Regions from separate parts of the Virgibacillus sp. DJP39 genome, predicted to be linked through region 4. Evidence: riboswitches for the same ligand, from Rfam matches in the RefSeq annotation. Region 4 holds a riboswitch; each other region holds the start of a gene.
The links. A riboswitch is a leader RNA that binds a small molecule or an ion and turns the genes downstream of it on or off. The one in region 4 is predicted to bind thiamine pyrophosphate.
Positions count from the first base shown of each region.

Region 1: another riboswitch for thiamine pyrophosphate. It lies ahead of ACOI1D_RS06200 (lipoate--protein ligase family protein); the one in region 4 lies ahead of thiT (energy-coupled thiamine transporter ThiT).
Region 2: another riboswitch for thiamine pyrophosphate. It lies ahead of ACOI1D_RS15845 (YkoF family thiamine/hydroxymethylpyrimidine-binding protein); the one in region 4 lies ahead of thiT (energy-coupled thiamine transporter ThiT).
Region 3: another riboswitch for thiamine pyrophosphate. It lies ahead of tenA (thiaminase II); the one in region 4 lies ahead of thiT (energy-coupled thiamine transporter ThiT).

Region 1 is NZ_JBMERP010000012.1:217-4,341, reverse strand. Features, by position in the region: gene ACOI1D_RS06210 (GNAT family N-acetyltransferase) at 1-576, opposite strand, end outside; gene ACOI1D_RS06205 (S66 family peptidase) at 677-1,690, opposite strand; TPP riboswitch at 1,812-1,916, shown strand; gene ACOI1D_RS06200 (lipoate--protein ligase family protein) at 2,136-2,906, shown strand; gene lipA (lipoyl synthase) at 2,910-3,854, shown strand; gene ACOI1D_RS06190 (hypothetical protein) at 3,963-4,125, opposite strand, start outside.
Region 2 is NZ_JBMERP010000060.1:4,059-8,183, forward strand. Features, by position in the region: gene ACOI1D_RS15830 (energy-coupling factor transporter transmembrane component T family protein) at 1-231, opposite strand, end outside; gene ACOI1D_RS15835 (ABC transporter ATP-binding protein) at 212-1,861, opposite strand; gene ACOI1D_RS15840 (ECF transporter S component) at 1,858-2,436, opposite strand; gene ACOI1D_RS15845 (YkoF family thiamine/hydroxymethylpyrimidine-binding protein) at 2,429-3,037, opposite strand; TPP riboswitch at 3,170-3,276, opposite strand; gene ACOI1D_RS15850 (aminoimidazole riboside kinase) at 3,606-4,125, shown strand, end outside.
Region 3 is NZ_JBMERP010000026.1:27,687-31,811, forward strand. Features, by position in the region: gene ACOI1D_RS10490 (ATP-binding cassette domain-containing protein) at 1-628, opposite strand, end outside; gene ACOI1D_RS10495 (GntR family transcriptional regulator) at 625-1,011, opposite strand; gene tenA (thiaminase II) at 1,174-1,866, opposite strand; TPP riboswitch at 1,931-2,031, opposite strand; gene thiW (energy coupling factor transporter S component ThiW) at 2,040-2,528, opposite strand; gene thiE (thiamine phosphate synthase) at 2,593-3,237, opposite strand; gene thiM (hydroxyethylthiazole kinase) at 3,224-4,036, opposite strand; gene thiD (bifunctional hydroxymethylpyrimidine kinase/phosphomethylpyrimidine kinase) at 4,023-4,125, opposite strand, start outside.
Region 4 is NZ_JBMERP010000035.1:7,798-11,922, reverse strand. Features, by position in the region: gene ACOI1D_RS12295 (hypothetical protein) at 1-1,189, opposite strand, end outside; gene ACOI1D_RS12290 (hypothetical protein) at 1,553-1,690, opposite strand; gene thiT (energy-coupled thiamine transporter ThiT) at 1,789-2,361, opposite strand; TPP riboswitch at 2,453-2,557, opposite strand; gene ACOI1D_RS12280 (M3 family oligoendopeptidase) at 2,623-4,125, opposite strand, start outside.

The sequences.
Region 1 (4,125 bases), on a different contig from region 4:
TTCCCCATTACTCATACTCTTCCAGTGTGTTTGCCATGTATAATCAGCTTTATAAAAAGGCAATTGCCCTGTTTCCTGTGGGATTGTTTTTTTAATAGAATATTTTTTAGTAGTTACTTCGGACTCAATAGTTTGTGGACCATTTAATGAAAAGTTAGCTACTTCATCTTTTATGACATATCCCATATTTTTATACAACTTAATGGCATGTTCATTTTCCTTAATAGCTTCCAGAGTTGCTATCTCCACATTTTGCTCTTCATAGATTGATAGCAGATGGTCCATCATATGTTTGCCCACACCTTGATTACGGTAATCTTTGGCTACACCTGTCCCGCCATTCCATCCTACTTTTTTTCCATTGATGATTCTTATACCAGTTTTAATAATTCCAACTGGTTTGCTGCCATCAAATGCTACAATCGACAATTCTGGTGAAAACCCTTCTGTCACCATACGACTGACAAACCGTTCCAACGTCATTGATAAATCAACAAAATAACCTTCAAACCCCAGGTTCCAGGCTTTTAATACATCCTCTAATGGACATTCCGATAATCTTTTAATTGTAATCATGTCTCACCTCATAATAATTTGATAGATAATTTCCATTTGACACATGTGGCATTTAACGTAGAACAAACGTTAGCATTCACTTAATCAGCAGATTACAATGTCACTTAAACCATTGTTCGATTTGTCCTTTGCCTGCCTTCACTTCAATCTCAGCATAGGCCCCATTAATAAGCGTGACTTGTGGTGGAACATGCCCACAGTCGATGTCATAAACTATTGGGACATTCAGTTCGTTCTCCACATCCCTATAAACATCCAGTACATCATAATTTTCAACCGGGTCATTCGCGCTGCTTCTCCCAAACATAATACCAGAGCAATTTTTAAACCACCCTGCTAGTTTCATTTGAAATAGTGTCCTTCTTAAATCTGTTGTATTCAGCTCACAGTTTTCAAAGTACCATAGAATTGGCTCATTACTGATTGTTTCCTCTTGGAACTGTTGTATATCTCCATAAGGAGTACCAATCAAATGTCTAATTACATCTATGCACCCACCTAACAATCTACCTTTTATAAAAGCATATTCACCTGAAAGCGGCTTCCATTTCGTTTGCTCTGTTAAATGAAAGACTTCTGGCGAGGGATTATCATGATCCGATTTTCTTTGGAACTTTTTAGATGAATACTGCTTAATGGAATCCCCTTGTTTTGTTGATAAAACCTTCTCCCACTTGGCTGTTGTTTCATCTGAATACTCTCCGCGTAAATCAACGAAATTAGTACCATGAGCAGTTGCCATGCCTGTTTTTAATGTCGTTGCAAGCAGTAAGACACTCGTGTCAGAATACCCGAGTATCCACTTTTTTTGAAAGGAATTATATTCTAGTTTATCAATTATTTCAATAAGCAGTTCTCCTCCCCAAGGGGGAACTATAAAATCAATCGTTTTATCTTTCATCATACGATTAAATTCCTTTGCTCTTACTTCAGCTGATGCTGACTTTCCCCTAACCTGTGTCCAAACCGTCTCTCCGCACACTACTGGGTAGTCTTTTTCTTCACTACGCTTGCAAGCTTTTTTTAACATGTCATGCAACTCAGGTTCTAGCCCGGATGACGGCGCAGTAACTCCAACTGTACTTCCCTTTGTTAAAAATGGATAAGTAATCATGAGTACTACCTCCTAGATAATTTCACTAAGTATATCGCACACTCCTAGGAAAATACAGCTAGTTTTTTAAATTGCCTTTACTTTCGCTCTTCGCTTTATTAAGATAGACGTAGAAATTAAATATTAACACTAGGGGAGCAATTTACAGCTGAGAAGAACAATAGTGTTCTGACCCTTATACTCGAACTAAGGTAATACTAGCGTGAGGAAGTGTCGTTGACTGTACTGTGTATATTTTTAACCCAAGTATATACACAGAACCGAACAGACTGCACTCCAATAACAAAAGGAATGCAGTTTTTTTATTTGGGTAAAATAATTAGAGGTGCCAGGCACTTTTACCGGTTACTAGTAAAAGTGCCTGGCACCAAGAGGGGGTGTTTGTTTGAGTCATTCTGAAACTTGGGCTTTTATTGATACGGGTTATAGTAGTGCGTCGGTTAATATGGCGTTGGATGAGTTGTTGCTTGATTGGCATAGTGTGGGGGAAATTCCGCCTACTTTGCGATTTTACGGTTGGTCGAAACCTAGTCTTTCTGTGGGGCATTTTCAAAATACTGAACGTTCAATTGATTTTTCCAATGTGAAACGTCATGGTTGTGAATTTGTACGTCGCCTGACTGGTGGCAGTGCTGTGCTGCATGATGATGAGTTGACCTATAGTATTGTCGTTTCAGAAGACAGGGACTATATTCCGACATCCATCCAAGCGGCTTATTATGTTTTGTCAAAAGGAATCTTAGAAGGGTATAAGCAATTAGGAATCCATGCAGATTATGCTACACCTAAGAAAAGTACAGAACGAACGGATGTCTGCTTTGAAAAGCCTGCCTTCTATGAAATGGTCGTTGACGGCAAAAAGATTTCAGGAAATGCGCAAACACGGAAGCAAGGTGTTCTTCTGCAGCATGGATCTATTCCAATGAGTATTGATAAAAGTATGTTATTTGATTTATTTATTTTCCCAAACGAGAACATTCGAGCAATGAAGCGTAATGCTTTTTCTAAGAAAGCAATTACAATTAACGAAGTCACCATGAAGAACCATACATACGAGGACCTAAAGGAAGCATTTCTTAAAGGGTTTAAGACTGGACTTAACATGGACTTTGTTCCGCTTAAGCTTACAGAGAGTCAATGGGAAAAAGTTCACGATTTGGCCAGGACTAAATATTCTGTAGAAGAATGGAATTTATATCATCAAAGGAGTGTGTGACGGGTGGCAAAACAAGAAGAATACATACGTAAACCAGAATGGCTTAAAACGAAAATTAATACCAACAAATCCTACACTGGTCTAAAAAAATTAATGCGTGAGAAAAAATTAAATACCGTATGTGAGGAGGCGCGCTGTCCAAATATCCACGAATGCTGGAGTGAGAGAAAAACAGCTACCTTTATGATTCTAGGGGACACGTGTACAAGAGGCTGTCGCTTCTGCGCTGTGAAAACAGGCTTACCGAATGAACTTGACTGGGGCGAAGCTGAACGTGTGGCAGAAACAGTGGGAATCATGGGTCTAAAGCACACTGTAGTAACCGCTGTAGCCCGAGATGACTTGAAGGACGGCGGTGCAGCAGTTTTTGCGCAAACTGTCCGCGCAATACGTAAAGCAAATCCCGGTGGTACAATTGAAATCCTGCCGTCTGATATGAAGGGTGATTACGAGAGCCTGCATACATTGATGGACAGTGAACCTGATATCTTTAACCACAATATTGAAACAGTACGAAGATTGACAAAAAAAGTACGTGCTCGTGCTATGTATGACCGTTCCCTGGAGTTACTAAAACGGGTCAAAGAAATTGCACCTAAGACACCTACAAAATCCAGTATCATGGTTGGGCTAGGTGAAACGAAAGAGGAAATTATGGAAGCAATGGATGACCTTTTGGCACATAATGTAGATATAATGACCATTGGACAATATCTGCAGCCTACTAAAAAACATTTAAAGGTTGAAAAATACTACCATCCAGATGAATTTGCTGAGCTAAAGGAGATAGCACTAAAAAAAGGATTCCAGCATTGTGAATCCGGTCCACTCGTCAGATCTTCCTATCATGCAGATGAACAAGTCAGTCAAACATCAGCACAACGAAGAATTAAGTATATGAAGGAATATGAAGCAACTGAAAAGAAACAGGTAGACTTCACATTCTAACAAAGGCAGGTTTAATGTACTATTTACACATTAAATCAATCAAATTGCTCTTACAAAAGCACCAATTTCTATTAATAGAAATCGGTGCTTTGTTTATTTTCTATACGTTTATCTTGACTCTTTTGGCGGTTGACACGAGTCACATTTACGTTGGTTTTTATTTTTAAATTTCGTAAATGTTTTTTCAAAATTGTTACCACACTCACATTTAAACAGTAAATTTTGAGAAAAACCGTGATATTCTGTTGTTAGCAATTTACTTTTTGAATTT
Region 2 (4,125 bases), on a different contig from region 4:
TGTATCAGCAAAGATAACTGTCGTCCATAGCATCCCGAATGCAATGACAGAAAAGGGTAGGAAGTATAAGCAGTATTTCTTCCAATCTATTTCTCCACCAATAAATGTTAACGTGATAGTAAAAATCATAAATAGAAGCGGTGTAATTGGATCAAATACCAACGCCAATAAAATGACTACCAACACTATCGTTAGAGCTTTTATACTTGGGTTAAGTTGATGCAGAAACATAATGGGCACCCTTTTCATAGATTTGTTGCAGCTGGACTTGAATCGGGCGTTCAAGCTGCCAGTCTCGTAATGTCTCGGTTGACTCATCCCATAGTTTAGTAGGATGACAGTCAGCAACGATATTTCCCTGATCCATGACAATTACTCGTTTGGCATAGTGGTGGACAATTTCCATATCATGCGTAATCATGACGATTGTCGTACCCTGCTCGTGTCTTTCGTATAGTAAATTCATTAACTCATTAATAGAATGAGCATCCTGTCCAAAGGTTGGCTCATCTAAAAGAAGCAGGCGTTGATCGTCCACAATCATTGCTGCGACGCTTAAGCGTCTTTTTTGGCCTTGGCTAAGAGTGTATGGATGCTCATTTTCAAGATTTAACAGTCCACACTTGTTTAGGATAATTTCAACTTTTTCTTGTACGTGCCTGGCGTCCATGCCCGTTATTTGTAAACCGAATGCGACCTCGTCATATACAGTATTCGTTACAAATTGATGCTCTGGATTTTGGAATACATACCCTATCCCGTCTCCCAGATAAGACTTTATCCCACGGATAGTACCTGTTTTTGGCTTCTGAATTCCTGCCAGAACTCTGGAAAGTGAAGTTTTGCCACTACCATTTGCACCTACAATGGCAACAAATTCACCCTCATGCAACTTAAGGGATATGTTTTTAATGATTTCATGCTTTTTTTTCATCCAGGATAGATGTTCCGCCTCTAGTAAAATGTCTGGAACATCTTGGTTGGTTGATGCTTTCTCTTCCAATTTAATCGACTGCCATTGGTCTATCTGCTCTGCAAATTCCCTGATAGTCAGCGGGATAAAATTTCCTGAATTGCCTCGTTGTAGTGCATATTGGGTAACTTTTGGCAGCCAGATACCTTGCTCTTCCAGGAGCGGTAAAAGACGATTGATACCGGTTCGAAGTGAGCCATCATAGAAGACTTCTCCAGATCTATTAAGTAAAAGACTGCGGTCAAAGAGATCCATCCAACCGTCTAATTGATGTTCAATGACTATCAGAGCAAAGTCATTTTGTTGTTTCAACTTCTGAATGGTTGCAATCAAATCTTTCGTAGCAAGAGGATCTAAATTTGCAGTTGGTTCATCCAGGATTAGTAAACTCGGTTCCATGGCCAAGATGCAGGCTAAAGCCAGCTTTTGTTTTTGACCACCAGAAAGAGATGCGATATCTGATTTCTTATAGGGTGCTAAGTTAACAAGTGAAAGTGCTTTGTCTATTTTATTTTCCATCTCATCATGTGGAACGTGTATATTTTCCAAGCCAAACGCAACCTCGTCTTCTACTGTAAGCATGCAGAACTGTGTTTCTGGATCTTGAAATACAACACCCACATGACGACTTAATTCACCAGGCTTGTATTCCGTTGATTTCTTACCATTGATCATGACATCGCCAGTCATCGTTCCATCTAATTCACGGGGGTACAAACCGTTTAAACAAAAAGTCAACGTACTTTTCCCGCATCCACTTGGACCCAGTAATAGAAGTGTTTCGCCTCTATTTAATTCAAAGCTAACTTTTGATAAGGTATCCTGATCCAACGGAGTGTCAAATCGTAAGGACAGTTGTTGTACACTTAAAATGAAATCTTTCTTCATGCTGCGCGTTTCTTTCTATGTTCTTTTCCTAAAGCGTAGCTGGACAAGACTCCTGTTTGAGCTAAACCATCGCTTAGGGCCTTTCCGAGTAATCCAGCAAGTAACGCACCGCTTATCATGCGTGCAACAAACATACCTATTACATAAGGAGTAGAAAGGGCAGCAAACCCACTTAGGAAGTAGCCATATGCAAAGCTAAATACAGCTGCACCAACACCGGAAGCCATTAACACCCATGTAGAGTAGTTTTTCCACCTGGTCATTGCAAACGCGGATTCAGCACCTAAACCTTGAATCATTCCAGAAATAATTAGCATTGGACCGACCGCGCTGCCAAGCATAACCTCAATCATAGCAGCAATGGTTTCAGACATGAATGCAGCTCCTGGTTTACGAATAATGTAAGCCGCAATAATAGATACGATAAACCAAATTCCAAATATAAGGTCATAACCAATTGGGCCAAAGAACCCTACAAGAATCTTTCCAACAGGGAGAAATGCTAAATACACAACCCCGAATACAACCGCCAGTGCCGACATGACTACAATTTCTTTAAACCGCCAATTATTCATGTTCACCCACTCCTTTAGTCGATGGACTATTTGCTGAGATTGAGACTGTCATTACGGTATGACTTGACCCACCATCCACTGTCGCATTAAAGACCTGTTCTAATCCATCAAAAATTTTGACCGATTCACCGTCCAAGCGGGTAGAATAATGTGCATGCGAAACATCTACATGCTTTTTCATCGCTTCAATCTGTTCCATAATGACATCCATGTAGTTACCACCACCCAATGGATAAAGAGAAAATTTAGCCGCAGCTGGTTGCTTGATATCACTGACCTGAGGGCTGTTTACGGGTATATCATCTTCTGCCATGTAAACATCTCCCGCAGAGTCTCCTGGACACCCTAATGAATAAGTTGCCTCAAATGCAACATGCTCACCGGTCTTTGCTGCTTGAATATAAATGGATTTCGTCACGTCAAAAACATGGGTTAACCTCCCGCGCACAGTTGTCGTAACATCATCCGTATCCATCCAAACCTTAGAAGTATCCACATTCGCAAGAGCTGCCGTAATAATCTCCACAAACCCATCACTCATCGGATGAATAGAAAAACTACACCCAGCAATACCAGAATCCGAACAATTTTGAACTACCATAATAAAAAACTCCTCCTTTTGCGGTGCCTGGCACTACTAGACAGGTGGGGCACCAAATAAATTTCTACGAACAAAAAAACTGCATCCCCGTGGAATGCAGTCTGTTAGTATGTATGAGAAAATAAAGTAATACACGCTTCGACCACACTTCCCCACGCTAGTATTATCTAGTTCGGGTGCAAAGGGTCAGAACAGAACAGTTCTTCTCAGCCGATTAATCAGCTCCCCTAGTGAAAGGTTACTATGCAGTTTTTCTACTTCTATCTTAACGAGTAAGTTTTAAATTGTAAAGAGGATAAAGAAAAGTCTGGTCTCCTCTTGTTAAAATAGGAACCCTGGCATTAGAGTTGTTTACTGTACAGGAAAGTGCTGCAATTTCCTTAATTGTTAGCATTAGTCCCCATAAGCTTTATTCACCTTGATTGTTTTTGTAAAGCATACCATAATAGTACAATACTTCTTCATAATTTTGAATGATGAAACACAGAATATAATTTATTATAAGCAACATAGCAATAGAGTCTTTTCAATTAATAATACTAGTATAACTACCAAGGAGGAAAAATAAATGAAAGACGGAGTTATTTCATTAGGAGAAGCATTAATAGACTTTATTCCAACTGATGGAACAAACGAAACCTACCATAAGCGTGCGGGTGGGGCGCCTGCCAATGTTGCAGTTGGGATAGCGAGACTGGGAGGAAAATCCACATTTCTTGGGAAAATAGGAGATGATGTATTAGGTCGCTTTTTGCAAAAAACGCTTCATGATTATGGCGTGGATGCTAAACGAGTTCAGTTTTCTGCCGAGACGCGCACAGGTGTCGTATTTGTAACGAATGCAGAAGACGGAGAAAGGAGCTTCGACTTCTACATAGATCCGAGCGCTGATCGGTTTCTCGAGGAATCGGAAATTAACGAGTCGGATTTTAACGACAATAAAATTTTACATATTGGTTCGATTTCTTTAATTAGTAGTCCAGCCAAGGAAGCCACTCACTACGCGGTTAAGCTGGCAAAACAGAATGAAATGATTGTCTCTTATGATCCTAACTTGCGCATAGGTTTGTGGGATTCGGAGCAGAATG
Region 3 (4,125 bases), on a different contig from region 4:
GAAGGCGTTTCTTACCGTTTTCTATTAATATTATGTCTTCCAGGATATCTTCCATCTCTTCCAAATAGTGACTCGAAATAATAATAGACCTTGGATGAGCTAAATAATCTTTTAGCAAGGCTCGGCAAAAATCCTTTCGTACGCTTGCGTCCATTCCAGTCGTCGGTTCATCGAAAATAGTTAACGAACAGCGTGATGCTAGACCAAGAATTATATTAAACGTACTTTTCTTTCCTTTTGACAGACGACTATGGAATTGGTTTGGGTTAAACGAAAAATAATCAAGAAGACGAAAGGCAAGATCTTTATCCCACTTTTCATATAACCTTCCAGCTTCATGCAGTATTTCCAAAAGTGTCAATGAAGTAGGAAGATCCATTTGATCATCAATAAAAATTGTGTTAGCTGAAGTTTTGATATTGTTAAATGGCTGTTCCGAAAACACCTTAATATCACCAGAAGTTTTTCGCCAAAATCCAGCAATTATTTTCAGCAATGTAGTTTTTCCTGCTCCGTTAGCCCCGATAAGCCCTGTAATTTTATTTTCTGTAATAGACATGGATATCCCGTTTAAGGCTATCGTTCTACCGTGTTTTTTAGTTAAATTTGTACATTCAATTATATTCACTCAGTTTCCCCCTTACGTTCATTCATGAAAGACTTGATCATGACAACTAGTTCATCCTCGTTAACATTCAAACGTTCCGCTTCTAACACAATCTCTTTTACTAATCCTTTTAGGTTCTTATCCTTTCTTTTTTTCGTGATAATCTCAATTGCATGATCTGCCACAAACTTGCCCAGTCCACGCTTATTAAAGAGTATGTTCTCATCAGAAAGAATATTTAATCCTTTCGCTGCTGTGGCAGGATTTATCGTATACATTTCTGCAAGTGCATATTGCGAATAAACCTTCTCACCCTTTTCAAACGTTCCATTCAAAATCTCTTCCTCAATCCACTCCGCAATTTGTATATAAATTGGTTTCGTGCTGTCTGTGTTAAGAATCAAGTTTAACCCTCTTCCCATCCAAGTTAGTACATTAGTGTTGTAACTTAGTATATTACCATGTGGAAAATAATGCAAGTTCATAATGGTGCCTGGCACCGCCCGAAAAATGTTAATTAATCATGAAAAAGATGCCTCCCAATTGGGGGCACCCTTTACAAGCCCTTATTCTCCTACTTTTATATATTCTCCAACAGGCCATTTTTCACAAGTGTATGCCATTTCCCAGAAGGACAATTCCAATTGGCAGCTTTTACGAAATGCAGATTTCATCTTTTCTCGTTCCGCTGGGCTGGCTTCAGCGGCTAATCGATCCAATATATTGCGCATTTTTAACGTGGTTTCTGCTACCCGTTCATCTGCATAAAAGGAAATCCACGGAAAAAAAGGATGGTCCTTCCTGGGCTGATATTCTTTCATTAGTTCCTGACCAATTTCTAAATACGTCCATGGACATGGCAAAAGCGCTGCAATCACTTCACCAAGGCTTCCCGTGCAAGCATGATACATCATATGTTTTACATAATGGTCTGCTGTTGGTGGGAGCGGATAGCCTTGTAACTCCTCATATTTAACGCCAATTTGCTCACAAAAATTATTATGGGGATGGATTTCACTATTTAACACAAAGTCGACTTGGTCGTTGAAAAAGCTTATATCTTTCCGGTTTTTTGATTTTGAGATTGCAATCCCATAAATATGGATAAAAGCATTTAAGTATTCATAGTCTGCCTTTATATAGTGTGCAAGTGCCTCTTTTGGCACATCCCCTCTTCCAATCGACTGAACAAAGGAATGATTGAAAATCGCTTCATACACATCTTGATTTTCGTTACGTAATGCTTCAGAAAAAGTCATGTAATACCTCCTAAGGAAATGTGTTTGGAAGCTACTAGAAGAAAGATAAAGTAGATAAATAGAGGATACTTCCTCGCTACTTCCCTGCGCTGGCATTATCCAGATCAGGTTCAAAGGGATCAAGGCGTTTCCTTGTCTCAGCATACTGCACCCCTAGTAGTTCCGAAATTTTCTTATGTGTTATTCAATGGACTTACGTTCTTAACCCTAACCATAACTAAGTAACCAATAATTGCTCCTGAAATACTACTCACCAAAAATGATGGTAAGAATATAAATGCACCAAGTGAGCTACCCATTAGTAGATTTGCATATGGTACCGAAAATAGAGAACCAATTATTCCAGTTCCAACCACTTCTCCCACAACAGCAAATATCTTCCGTTTAAATTTCTTATATAATAATCCCGCTAGAAGCGCACCTATCATACCACCAGGAAAAGCAAGCAACGTTCCAAGCCCTAGCATATTACGAATTAACCCAGTCATAAACGCAATAACCACCGCTGGTCCAGGACCCAGTATTATTGCCGCCATTACATTGATTGCATGCTGAGCAGGGTACGCTTTGGCTATTCCAGCTGGAAACCAAAGTAACTGGGCTCCAATTGTACCAAGAGCAATAAACACCGCCATCGTTGTTAAAAGTCTTGTGCTATACACCTATTCACCTCCTTTAAAGATTTTCTAGTGACCCCATCACCCCCCTTAATATAAACAATCATTATTAGTTGAGCACTCTTGTAGCTAGTTCTAAATCACGCGCTGCTTTTTTATAAGTTCCTCCTTGACTAATTGCCGAAATTACCGATATACCAGTCGCTCCTGCATTGATGATTTCTCCTGCATTCTCTTTTTTAATTCCACCAATCGCTACAATTGGAATGGTTACATTCTTACTGATTTCTATTAATCTTTCTATTCCAATCGGCTTAAGTGCGTCCTCCTTAGTAGACGTTCCATGAATAGGTCCAACTCCAAGATAATCTGCACCTTGTTCTTCTGCCAGGATAGCCTCTTCAACAGTTGACACTGAAACGCCCACATACATACCTTTGGGCAAACGCTCTTTCACCTTTATAATATTTTCGTCCTGCTGGCCAATATGAACCCCATTAGCTCTAAGCTTAATAGCCAACTCAATATCATCATTGACAATGAATGGAACGTTGTTTTCAAGGCAAGTATTTCGCAACTCAATTCCTAACGTTAATTTACCAACCCCGCTTTTTGCATTGAGCCCTTTTTCTCTGTACTGAAAGATTGTAATGCCTCCTTCTATTGCTTGCTGCAGTACATGTGCAGGATTTTCAGAAGTGTTCACACTGCCTAGAATAAAATATAAACGAAGGATCTTTTTATCTAGCATCATTTTTCTTCCCTTCTAAGGTGAAGTTTTGAGTAATAGCCTTTGCCTTCACTTCTTCCTCTGTTAACCCATACAACTCATCCAGAAAGGCTGGCAAAAAGCTTCCAGGTCCAGCGCAATTCTCATATGCTAATTCCGCAGCCACCCCGTAGCTGCTTACAGCTACAACTGAAGCTCCATAATGATTCACTCCTACACTAGAAAATGCACCAACAACTGCTGTTAATAAACACCCTGTTCCTGTTACATATTGAAGCATAGACACCCCGTTATAACACTCGGTATAGCTTTCACCGTCAGTAATAATATCCGTTTCTCCTGTTGCAATAACTACAGCTCCATACTTATTAGCGACACGAATGGCAACATCAGGATCAATCCCATTTGCCATTGAATCTGCACCTTTCATTTCCGAGATGGTTTCTCCTAAAACTGTTATAATTTCGCCAGCATTGCCACGGATAACGCTCACATCAATTTCCGATAAAATTTCCTTGACCGCACTTTTGCGAAAAATTGTTGCACCTATTGCTACAGGGTCTAAAATAACGGTAATCCCCTTTTTGTTAGCGGCTTTTCCAGCGAGTATCATTGATTTAATCTGTTCTCGATTACACGTTCCAATATTCAGCACCAGTGCATTCGCGTGAGCAGCTATTTCAGCGGCTTCTTCAGGTGCATTTGCCATTACTGGTGATGCCCCAAGAGCCAATAAGCCATTTGCTGAAAAATTAGCGACAACCACGTTCGTGATGTTATGAATTAAAGGTTTTTGTTTTTTAATTTCCTTAAGATAATTCATTGAAAATTCCCCCATTTATTTTTGGTAATCCTTTCAAACGATGACCCCAATGGTTTGTTGGTCCATTACCCTTTCCTAGCTTTAAGCTA
Region 4 (4,125 bases):
TTAACGGAAGGCCAGAAAATCCAGAACCGTCTAAACCAGTAATAATACCGATAATTAACACACTAAATCCTGCCAACAATGCACTTTGCGGTAAGAACTCTTGTGTATACTGAACGATGTCAAATAAGAATGCAGGTGGATTTTCATTAACACCAAGTATACTTCCAGCAAAATCAGCACTTCCCAAAAAGAAGAATCCCGCAATCGGAATTACAGGCCCCATCGCCTTAAAGGCAAAGATAAACCCATCTGTTATATGGTTACTAATATAGTCCAGTGCATGCTGCTTACCAAAGGCTACAGTTGCAAGCAGGAGTAAAATAACGGCTACACCACCAATGAATGCAGCACCACCTCCACCCTCAAAACCACTCATCCGACCGGATACTAACTTTGTGTAAATCATATAAATTACAACAGCAAGTAGTGAAATCGGGACTAAAATTGCAAACACCTTACTCCACGTAGTGAGATGTGATCCATAAGCCTTGTTGGTAGTCTGCCTTTCCGTTTCCAACTTTGCTAAATCTTGTTCAATTAACGGACTATCTTTCTTCCGGATTGTTTTTCTGTACATTAAATAGGCGATTAAGATTGCGGTACCACCAGTAATTAGTGATAATACTAATGCTGAATCTGCTACCGCAGCTGTACTTATACCAGCGGATTTTGCTGATAAACTTGGCGCAACCTGCACGATATAATCAGATGACAATGCCATCCCCTGCCCAGCGATTGCGATGGCTACAGCTGCCGTCATCGCAGGCAAACCGGCACGAACTGCTGCAGGAACCAACAATGCACATATCAATGGTACTGCTGGTGTTGGCCAAAAGAATAACGAAATCACATACGTAACTGCAATTAAAACAAAAAACGACACATGACCATTGACCATCATCTTTTGGATTGGTTGAATCATTCGTCTGTCTGCACCTAAGTCTCGCAAAGCATGAAGTAACGCCATCATAAATGTGATAATTAAAAAGATGCTAAACAGCTCTTGCGCTGCAACAAGATTCGCATTAAAAATCGACGTGAATCCATCAACTAAACTACCCTTGTAAACCCAAGCTATTACAAAGGTCCCAAGTAAGGTAGGGAGCACAACCCCTTTTTTGAAAATCATCGTTCCAATAATCACTAACGTGAAAAAAGCATAGAGCCAATGTGAAACAGTTAATTCCATACCCCTTCTCCCTTTCTCACATCCTCTTAATTTTTGAATGTGTTATAACCTATGCATTGCTATTGGCTGGGGTGAAGGGAATTAGTATGGGAGGATTTAAAAAATGCGGATTTAAAGTTGGAATTCCGAGGAATTGTAAAAAATCGAGCAGACCTGAGGTAATATCGAGCACACATGATGGAAATTCGAGCGGCCTCGGAACAAAATCGAGCACACATGGTTTGGTGCTCGATTTCATGTAGTTGGTGCTCGATTGTTGTGGTTGTTGCTCGATTTCTGCAATTCAGTGCTCGATTTATCTAGTTTTTAACAGTGACCATTGTTCAAAAAAATAAAAAGACAGCCATGTTACCAAAGGGCTGTCTAATTTTTCTCGCTTTCTTGCTTTACAGCACAGGCATTACATAGTAGTTTACCATTTTCCTGATATCCATCAAAAAAACCATCTTCACAATATACTTCTTTTCTACAAGTTTGGCATTCACCTATTAATTCGCGCACACGCGATCACCTCTGACTAAAGTATACATTAGAAAACTAGCAGCCTTGATAAGACCAAGACTGCCTTTTTTAAAGTACGTGATATGTGTGTGTATTCTTTACGCTGTGTTTAACATTGTTTTTGGCTGCTTATGGAATAAGAAGAAAACAGCAATTGTACAAATAATAAATGAAGGCACCATGTACGAAATGTTATATAGTAATGAATACATCCAGACAGTTTGACCCTCAATTGCTGATTCAAAAAAGACAACCCCTGCAAAGTAGTGGGAAATAAATCTTAGCCCCGTCCCTACTAATACTCCTAACATGATATAAGTAAGGTACTCTTTCGTTGCTCCATCCTTAACTGCAACTTGCACTTTTTTTGCGAACAATCCTGCAAAGCCCAAAACAGTGAAGGCTATTACATAATCCAAAAATCCTTGCACTGGTGTTAGAATATATGCGGTACCAACAGCGACTTGTAATACTCCCCATAGAAATCCTGACAACAGTCCTCCCTTGATCCCCCATCTAAATGCCACAATAAAGATGGGTATCATCGCAAGTGAAATAGATCCGCCCTGTGCCCATATTTTAAACGACAAAAATGGTGCTAGGTCTAACACAAGTGCTAAGGCTGTAAAGATTGAAACTTCAACTAAAAACAAAATTTTCTTTGATCGCATAACATATACCTCCCCTATTTTTTCCAAACAAAAAAAGCAATGCCTAGGGGAAGTTTCCTGATGGGGAATCCACACACACATCGCTTTTTATCCATCAAAAAAGTCACGATCCCTACGCTAGTACTAACTAACAGGTTCAAAGGGTCAGAACATCTTCATGTTCACTCTCAGCCAATTGGCTCCCCCTGTAGGCTTTTTATATTGCTTTAATCATTAAATTCAGTATAACGGATATCTAGTAGTTTAACAACATCTAAACCACTAAGAGATTGCAAGAAATTCTTCTACATCTTTAACACATAGTTTCATTGCATTTTCCCAGAAATCGGGTTTCGTTAAATCAATATTTAAATGTTTTTCCGCCAGATCCTCTACATTCATTTGACCAGTATCGCGTAATAATGCAATATAGTCTTCTTCAAAATTCCCATTTGAATTCAATGCATGTGCATAAAGTCCCAGGCTGAACAAGTAACCGAATGTGTATGGGAAGTTATAAAAAGGAACACCAGTGATATGAAAGTGAAGCTTGGATGCCCAGAAATTCTCATCGTAATCAGCAAGGGCATCGCCATATGCTTCCTTTTGCGCCTCTACCATTAGTTCATTTAACCGGTTTACGGAAACTAGACCTTGTTTTCTTTCCTCATAAAAACGATTTTCAAATAAGAACCTAGCATGTATGTTCATAAAGAACGCTACACCACGTTGGACTTTATCCTCAAGTAAAGCCATTTTTTCTTCACTATTATGTGCCTGTTTCACAGAGGCATCAGCCACAATCATCTCAGCGAATGTTGAAGCTGTTTCTGCAACATTCATAGCGTATCCCTGGTTCAAACCATGGATATCATTCATCACGTGCTGATGATAAGCATGGCCAAGCTCATGTGCTAAGGTAGCCACATTAGAAGAAGTGCCGGAATAAGTCATGAAGATTCTCGTTTGCTCACTGTCTGGAAAGCTAGTACAAAATCCTCCTGGCCTTTTTCCAGTGCGATCTTCAGCTTCTATCCATTGTTTATCAAATGCCATTTGTGCAAAGTCAGCCATTTTAGGGCTAAACGATCTGAACTGCTCCACAATAAAATCAGCACCTTCAGAGAAGGAATACGTTTTTGCAGAATCAGATAAAGGTGCACCAATATCAAACATGCTTAATTTTTCAATTCCTAATAAATCAGCTTTCTTTTGTAGAAACTTCACAAATGGCTTTTTGTAATCTGAAATAGCCTTCCACATTGCGTCAAGTGTTTCTTGTTTCATTCGATTTATTGCTAGGGGTTCTTTCATAACACTATCCCATTCACGGTGCTTGTATTTCTGCAGACGGAATCCTGCTAAGTGATTTAGTGTTTGCCCAAATAATTCTGCATTTGCTTTCCATGCCTTGTCAATCTGTTCTGCAACATGTTTTCGAACGGAGCGATCAGAATTACTCAATTTATTCGAAGCTTGTCCTACAGAATAAGAGTTCCGCACACCGTCTAATTCCAACTCGACACTCATATTTCCAACCAACGTATCATACATCTGGCTCCAGCCATGATATCCGTCTACTGCTAAATCATTTATCAATACTTCCTGATCAACAGAAAGCTGCTCCTTAGCTTTTTCTCTATTTTCATTTAGTACAAACGCTACCTCCCTTAAAAATGGGTCTGTTAAAAGTTCGTTCCACTTCTCGTAATCTATTTTTACTAATTTTTGATCAAAGTTAGTTCGAATTGCGTCCATTTCTGCTTTAAGCTCACTACGCTTTCC